3 regions of the Phytohabitans houttuyneae genome follow, and region 1 is predicted to be linked to each of the others. Evidence: riboswitches for the same ligand, from Rfam matches in the RefSeq annotation. Region 1 holds a riboswitch; each other region holds the start of a gene.

Region 1 (2,255 bases):
CGACGGCTTTGGCGGCGATGACGTGGGGTAGTGGGCCGCCGAGGACCATGGGGCAGCCGCGGTCGACCTGGTCGGCGAGTTCGGGTTGGCACAGGACCATGCCGCCGCGGGGGCCGCGCAGCGTTTTGTGGGTGGTGGTGCTGACGATGTGCGCGTGCGGCACCGGGTCGTCGTCGCCGGTGAGTACCTGTCCGGCGACCAGGCCGGCGAAATGGGCCATGTCGACCATGAGGACCGCGCCGACCTCGTCGGCGATTTCTCGCATGGTGGCGAAGTTGATCCGGCGGGGGTAGGCGGAGTAGCCGGCGAGCAGGATCAGCGGCCGGAACTCGCGCGCCGTCTGCCGCAGGGCGGCGTAGTCGATCCTTCCAGTGTTTGGGTCGACGCCGTAGGCGCGTTGCTGGAACATTTTGCCGGAGATGTTGGGTCGGAACCCGTGAGTGAGGTGACCGCCGGCGTCCAGCGACATGCCGAGCAGTCGTTGGTCGCCCAGTTCGCGGCGCAGCGCCGCCCAGTCGTCGTCGTTGAGGTCGTTGACGTGGCGGGCCTGGGCGCGGCGCAGCGCGGGCGCTTCTACCCGGTCGGCGAGGATGGCCCAGAACGCGACCAGGTTGGCGTCGATGCCGGAGTGTGGCTGGACGTAGGCGTGCGCGGCGCCGAATACGGTGCGGGCGTGTTCGGCCGCGATGGCTTCCACGGTGTCCACGTTGGCGCAGCCGGCGTAGAAGCGGCGCCCGACGGTCCCTTCGGCGTATTTGTCGGAGAACCAGTTGCCCATGGCCAGGAGCACGGCTGGGGATGCGTAGTTTTCGCTCGCGATGAGTTTCAACGCGCTGCGCTGATCGTCCAGCTCGGCGCGGATCGCCGCGGCGATACGGGGTTCGACCGTGCCGATCACGTCCAGGGCGGCGCGGGCAGCGAGCGCCTCGGGACTGATGTTCGTGCTCATGGTGGGCCTTCCTGGATGGATGGAAGGGCCCAGGCGCGCGGCCAACGTCGCTTTTGCGGGGCCGCTCCACGATGGTGATCCATCTGAACGCGCCAGTCACGGCCCTGCCGGGATGCTATCAGCGTCCGGTGTGCTCGCCGGGTGTAAGCACGCCGACGCCCTCATGGTTGCGTTGGCCGGTTGCCCACGCTGTCCGGGCCGGTGAACGGCTGTCCGGTCAGTGCACGGGACGGGCTGCCGTTCGCGCTGATGGGGACGTCACCGGCCAGGGTGATGCGGTACAGGCGCCGGTCGACGTCCAGGTGGGCGTGGTCGAGCGCGGCGAGGTGGGCGGTGGTGCGGTTGTCCCAGATGGCGACGGTGCCGGGCCGCCAGCGTAGCCGGACTCGGTACTCGTCGCGGGCGAGTTGTTCGTAGAGCAGGTCGAGGAGGTGGGTGCTTTCGGCGGCGGTCAGGCCGACGATGTGGCTGGTGGTGGACGGGCTGAGGAACAGTGCCTTCTGGCCGGTTTCGCCGATGAGTCGGACCACGGGGTGTTCGGCGACGTGCGGCCGGGCGTTGATCACGGCGAGGATTGGTGCGGCCTGCGGGTCGTGCGGGCTCAGGTGGAAGCCGGCGAGGAACTGGTGCTGTGCCCACAGTCCGTCGGACAGCTGCCGCAGCGGTGGGGAGAGTCCTTCGTAGGCGGCCACGAGGTTGGTCCAGTGGGTGTCGCCGCCGTAGGCGGGCACCACGTCGGCGCGCAGGATGGAGGCGGCGGGCGGGTTGACGGTCGCCGAGTTGTCGATGTGCCAGCCGGACAGGTAGTGCCGGCGGCATCGCCGGAACCGTTCCTCGAAGTCCTTGCCGTAGCGGTGCTCGTCCACGCGCGGGTCGACGGTCAGGATCTGCGGATACTGCGGCTCGATCCCGGGCTCGTGCGGGTCCGCGGCGGTCGGCTCGCCCATCTGGCGGGCGAAGGCGAGGTGCGTGGCGTGGTCGAGGTGCTGGTTGTGGAAGAACAGCACCTTGTGGGTCAGCAGCGCGGCTTTCAGGGCGGCGACAGTCGCCGGTGGCAGCGGTTGGGTCAGGTCGAGTCCGGACACGTCGGCGCCGATGTGGCCGGCGACGGGGTCGATACGAAGGTTGGTCGTGGTGGAGTGGGGAGCGGTCACGGCTTTCCCCTTTCGCTCGAGGGGTGGTCAGTAGCGGCCGGTGGTGGGGTTGATGCCGCCGAGGCCGAGCAGTTCCAGCAGCGGCTCGTCGCGGCGGGCCTTGGCTTGCTCGACGAGGCGCTGGAACGCGGGCGAGGGTAGTGCGGGCTCGA
Region 2 (2,255 bases), 870 kb from region 1:
CCACGCGGCCACCTGCGGCATCTGCGCCTCGGTCAGGCCGCGGGTGGTCAGCGCCGGGGTGCCCAGCCGGATGCCGGACGGGTCGAAGGGCTTGCGGGTGTCGTACGGCACGGTGTTGTAGTTGAGCTCCACGCCCGCCCGGTCCAGCGCCTGGGCCGCGGGCTTGCCGCCGATGCCCTTGCTGGTCAGGTCGGCGAGGATCAGGTGGTTGTCGGTGCCGCCCGAGATCAGGTCGAAGCCGCGCTCGGTCAGGGCGGCGGCCAGCGCCTTGGCATTTGCCACCACCTGGGCGGCGTAGTCGCGGAACGCCGGCTGTGCGGCCTCGCGCAGCGCCACCGCGATGCCGGCCGTGGTGTGGTTGTGCGGGCCGCCCTGCAGGCCGGGGAAGACGGCGCGGTCGATCGCCTTCGCGTGCTCCTCGGTCGACAGGATCATGGCGCCACGGGGGCCGCGCAGGGTCTTGTGGGTCGTGGTGGTGATGACGTCCGCGTGGCCGACCGGGGTCGGGTGGGCACCGCCGGCGATGAGGCCGGCGATGTGGGCGATGTCGGCCGCCAGGATGGCACCGACCTCGCGGGCGATCTCCGCGAACGTCGCGAAGTCGATCGTGCGGGGGATCGCCGTGCCGCCGGCGAAGATGACCTTCGGGCGTTCGCGGCGGGCGAGGTCGCGGACCTCGTCGAAGTCGATCCGGCCGGTCTCGCGCGAAACCCCGTACGACACCGAGTTGAACCACTTGCCGGTCGCGGAGACGGACCAGCCGTGGGTCAGGTGGCCACCCATCGGCAGGGACATGCCCATGACCGTGTCACCCGGGCTGAGGAACGCCAGGTAGACGGCGAGGTTGGCGGGGGAGCCGGAGTACGGCTGGACGTTGGCGTGGTCGACGCCGAAGAGCGACTTGGCCCGCTCGATCGCCAGCGTCTCGATCTGGTCGATGAACTGCTGGCCCTCGTAGTAGCGCTTGCCGGCGTAGCCCTCGGAGTACTTGTTGGTGAGGACCGTCCCGCTAGCCTCGAGCACCGCCTCGGAGACGTAGTTTTCCGAAGCGATCATGCGCAGCTTGTCGTGCTGGCGCTCGGCCTCGCCCTCGACGAGATGGGCCAGCTCGGGGTCCGCGGCGGTCAGGTGTGGAATCGGTGGTACGTGCACAGCGACCTCCAGGCATGTCAACGCTGACCGGCACCCAGGCGCACGGTGCCGCGATCGTGGTCGCTCCCCGGTGGTTCCTTCCACCTGGGTCCTGTGAACCTCTGAAACAGGCCCCAATACGCCAGTCGCGAGTACCCCGTGATGTTAGCCCGTTATCCGCGGGGCGGCGGTGCTACCCCGCGGGGTGAGGTGAGCTGTCTCATCCTGGTAGGCCCCGATCGGGCGTCCCTCGATGGCGGCGAGCAGCTGGCGGGCGGCGTGCGCGCCGTACGCCGGGATGTCCCGCCCGATGGCCGTCAGCGGCGGGTGCGTCAACTGGCACAGCGCCGAGTCGTCCCACGCCACGATCGACAGGTCGCCGGGCACCGCGAGCCCCATCTCCTGCGCCACGGCGAGGCCGGCGATCGCCATCACGTCGTTGTCGTAGATGATCGCGCTCGGGCGGCTGGCCGCGCTGAGGAAGCGCCGGGTGGCGCGGGCGCCGTCTTCGCCGGTGTAGTCGGACGGCACGGTCTGCGACTGCTCCAGCCCGAGCCGCTCGCTCGCGTCGATGAACGCCTGCCGGCGGATCTCGGTGTGCAGCAGCCCGGGCAGCCCGCCCACCCGCGCGATGCGGCGGTGGCCGAGCGCGACAAGGTACTCCATCGTCTCCACCAGCGCCGCCGCGTCGTCGGCCCACACGCTGGCCAGCGAGCCGGTGTGGCCGGGGCCGCCGATGACGACCGCGGGCAGCTGGAGCTCCTCCAGCACCGGCACGCGGCGGTCGTCGACGCGCAGGTCGCAGACGAACACGCCGTCCACGCGACGCTCGCCCCACCAGCGCCGGTACACCGCGATCTCGGCGTCCGGGTCGGTGACGACCTGGAGCGTCAGCGCGTACGAGCGGGCCGACAGCTCGCCCTCCACGCCACTGATCAGCTCCATGAAGAACGGCTCGATGCCGAGGATGCGGGCGGGGCGGCACAGGGCGAGCCCCACCGCGTTGGCGGTGGCGCCGGAGAGCGCGCGGGCGGCGCTGTTGGGGTTGAACCCGATCTCCTGGGCGATGGCGATGATGCGCTGCCGGGTCGCCTCGGAGACGCCGGGTTGCCCGTTGAGCGCGT
Region 3 (2,255 bases), on a different contig from region 1:
CGCCGACCCGTGGCGTGATCGCGCCGGCCACCTCGGCGCAGGCCTCGTCGACGTCGGGGAGCAGGCGCCGGCCCGCGTACCGCACGCCGGCTCCGATCACCACGGCGCCGGGCCGCACGTGCTCGGGCTGGATGATGCCGGGCACGCCGGCCGCCGCGACGAGGATGTCGGCCCGCTGGGTGTACCGGGGCCAGTCCGGCACGCCCGTGTGCACCACCGTGACGGCGGCGTTGGCGGTGGGGCGCTTCTGGGCGAGCAGCATCGCGAGCGGGCGGCCGAGCGTGGCGCCCCGCCCCAGGATCACCACCTCGCGGCCGGAGACGGGGATCTCGTAGTGGGCGAGCAGCGCCTCGATGCCCGCCGGCGTGCACGGCAGCGGGCCGGGCAGGCCCACGGCGAGGCGACCCATGTTGAGCGGGTGCATGCCGTCGACGTCCTTGTCCGGGTCGATGGTCTGCAGCGCCGCGTCGTAGTCCAGGTGGGACGGCACGGGGTACTGGACGAGCAGCCCGTGCACCGCCGGGTCCGCGTTGAAGCCGTCGATGGCCCGGTGCAGGTCGGCCTGCGTGGCCGTGGCCGGCAGGTGCTCGTGCGGTGAGGCGAAGCCGAGCTCGGCGGCCTGGCGCTGCTTGATGCGGATGTAGCCGGCGCTGGCGTCGTCGTCCCCGACCAGGATCGTGGCGAGGCTTGGAGTGACGCCGCGCTCGCGCAGGGCGGCGACGCTGGCCGCGGTCTGCGCCATGACGGCCTCGGCGACGGGTGCGCCGGGCAGCAGACGGGCGGTGGTGGGCATGCGCGCTCCTCGGCGCGGGCACCCAGGCGGTCGGCGCCCGCGACGCCGGCTCCCCGATGGTTGAGACCCATCCTCGTGCCGCCAGTCGCTGTCCCGACCATCATGCCGGACGCGCGAAACGAGAAGGCCGCGGCCCGCTGACGCGGACCGCGGCCTCCTGCCGTACGGGTGACTACTTGGTGATCTCCTCGCGGTCCGGCCGCGGTGAGACCGGTGGGTGGCCGGGCGAGACCGGGGCCTCGGCGGGCTTTTCGATCGGGAAGAAGAAGCCGCGGATCGCGGGGCCGAGCGCGCCGAGCCGGTTCATCTTCTTCGGCACCACCCAGCCCGCGTAGTCCAGGCTGCCGTGGCCGTGCTCGTCGACCGGCGCGAGCGGTTGGTGTACCTCGATGAAGCGTCCGTCCGGCAGTCGGCGGATGATGCCGGTCTCGACGCCGTGTGCGAGGACCTCGCGGTCGTGCTGTTGCAGGCCAAGGCAGATCCGGTAGGTGATGTAGTAGGCCAGTGGTGGCGCGATCAGCAGGCCGATGCGGCCGGCCCAGGTCATCGCGTTGAGGCTGATGTGGAACTTGTCGGCGATCACGTCGTTGCCGCCGGACAGCGTCAGGACGAGCCAGAACGCGATCGCCATCGCGCCGAGCGCGGTGCGGGCGGGCACGTCACGCGGGCGCTGTAGCAGGTTGTGCGCCCGGTGGTCCTTGGTCAGCCTGGCCTCGATGAACGGATAGGCGAGCGGCAGCATCGTCAAGATGCCAGGCAACACCACCGTGGGCCAGAAGATCGGTGGGATCGTGTAGCCGTCGCCCCAGCCCCACAGGTCGAAACGTATCTCCCAGGCCGGGAAGAGCCGCGTCGAGCCGTCGAGGAACATCACGTACCAGTCGGGCTGGCTGGCCGCCGAGACCGTGAACGCCTCGTACGGGCCGAAGAGCCAGATCGGGTTGATCTGGAACAGACCGCCCATCAGCGCGATGACGCCGAAGACGATCATGAAGAAGCCGCCCTGCTTGATGGTGTATCGCGGCACGAAGCGTTCGCCGACCACGTTGTGCTCGGTGCGGCCGGGGCCGGGCCACTGGGTGTGCTTCTGTTTGAAGACCAGGCCGAGGTGGACGCTGATCAGCGCGAGTAGTGCGCCCGGGATGAGTAGCACGTGGGCGATGTAGAAGCGGCCCATGATGACGGTGCCGGGGAACTCGCCGTCGAAGATCGACGTGGTTACCCAGGAGCCGATGACCGGGATCGACAGCATGATCGCTGAGGCGATCCGCAGGCCGGTGCCGGAGAGCGCGTCGTCGGGGAGGGAGTAGCCGGTGAAGCCGGCCAGGAAGCCGACCCAGAACAGCAGCGAGCCGATGATCCAGTTTGTCTCACGGGGCTTGCGGAACGCGCCGGTGAAGAAGATCCGGAACATGTGCACCACGATCGCCGACATGAATGTCAGTGCCGCCCAGTGGTGCAT

The links. A riboswitch is a leader RNA that binds a small molecule or an ion and turns the genes downstream of it on or off. The one in region 1 is predicted to bind ZMP and ZTP.
Region 2: linked by a shared signal. The riboswitch ahead of glyA (serine hydroxymethyltransferase) and the one ahead of Phou_RS08060 (glycine hydroxymethyltransferase) in region 1 are both predicted to bind ZMP and ZTP.
Region 3: linked by a shared signal. The riboswitch ahead of Phou_RS47480 (bifunctional 5,10-methylenetetrahydrofolate dehydrogenase/5,10-methenyltetrahydrofolate cyclohydrolase) and the one ahead of Phou_RS08060 (glycine hydroxymethyltransferase) in region 1 are both predicted to bind ZMP and ZTP.

The regions. Positions count from the first base shown of each region.
Region 1 is NZ_BLPF01000001.1:1,757,298-1,759,552, reverse strand. Features, by position in the region: gene Phou_RS08060 (glycine hydroxymethyltransferase) at 1-949, opposite strand, end outside; ZMP/ZTP riboswitch at 970-1,059, opposite strand; gene Phou_RS08055 (TauD/TfdA dioxygenase family protein) at 1,111-2,103, opposite strand; gene Phou_RS08050 (phytanoyl-CoA dioxygenase family protein) at 2,131-2,255, opposite strand, start outside.
Region 2 is NZ_BLPF01000001.1:2,624,838-2,627,092, reverse strand. Features, by position in the region: gene glyA (serine hydroxymethyltransferase) at 1-1,152, opposite strand, end outside; ZMP/ZTP riboswitch at 1,178-1,291, opposite strand; gene Phou_RS11555 (LacI family DNA-binding transcriptional regulator) at 1,297-2,255, opposite strand, start outside.
Region 3 is NZ_BLPF01000004.1:1,173,653-1,175,907, forward strand. Features, by position in the region: gene Phou_RS47480 (bifunctional 5,10-methylenetetrahydrofolate dehydrogenase/5,10-methenyltetrahydrofolate cyclohydrolase) at 1-793, opposite strand, end outside; ZMP/ZTP riboswitch at 807-892, opposite strand; gene qcrB (cytochrome bc1 complex cytochrome b subunit) at 966-2,255, opposite strand, start outside.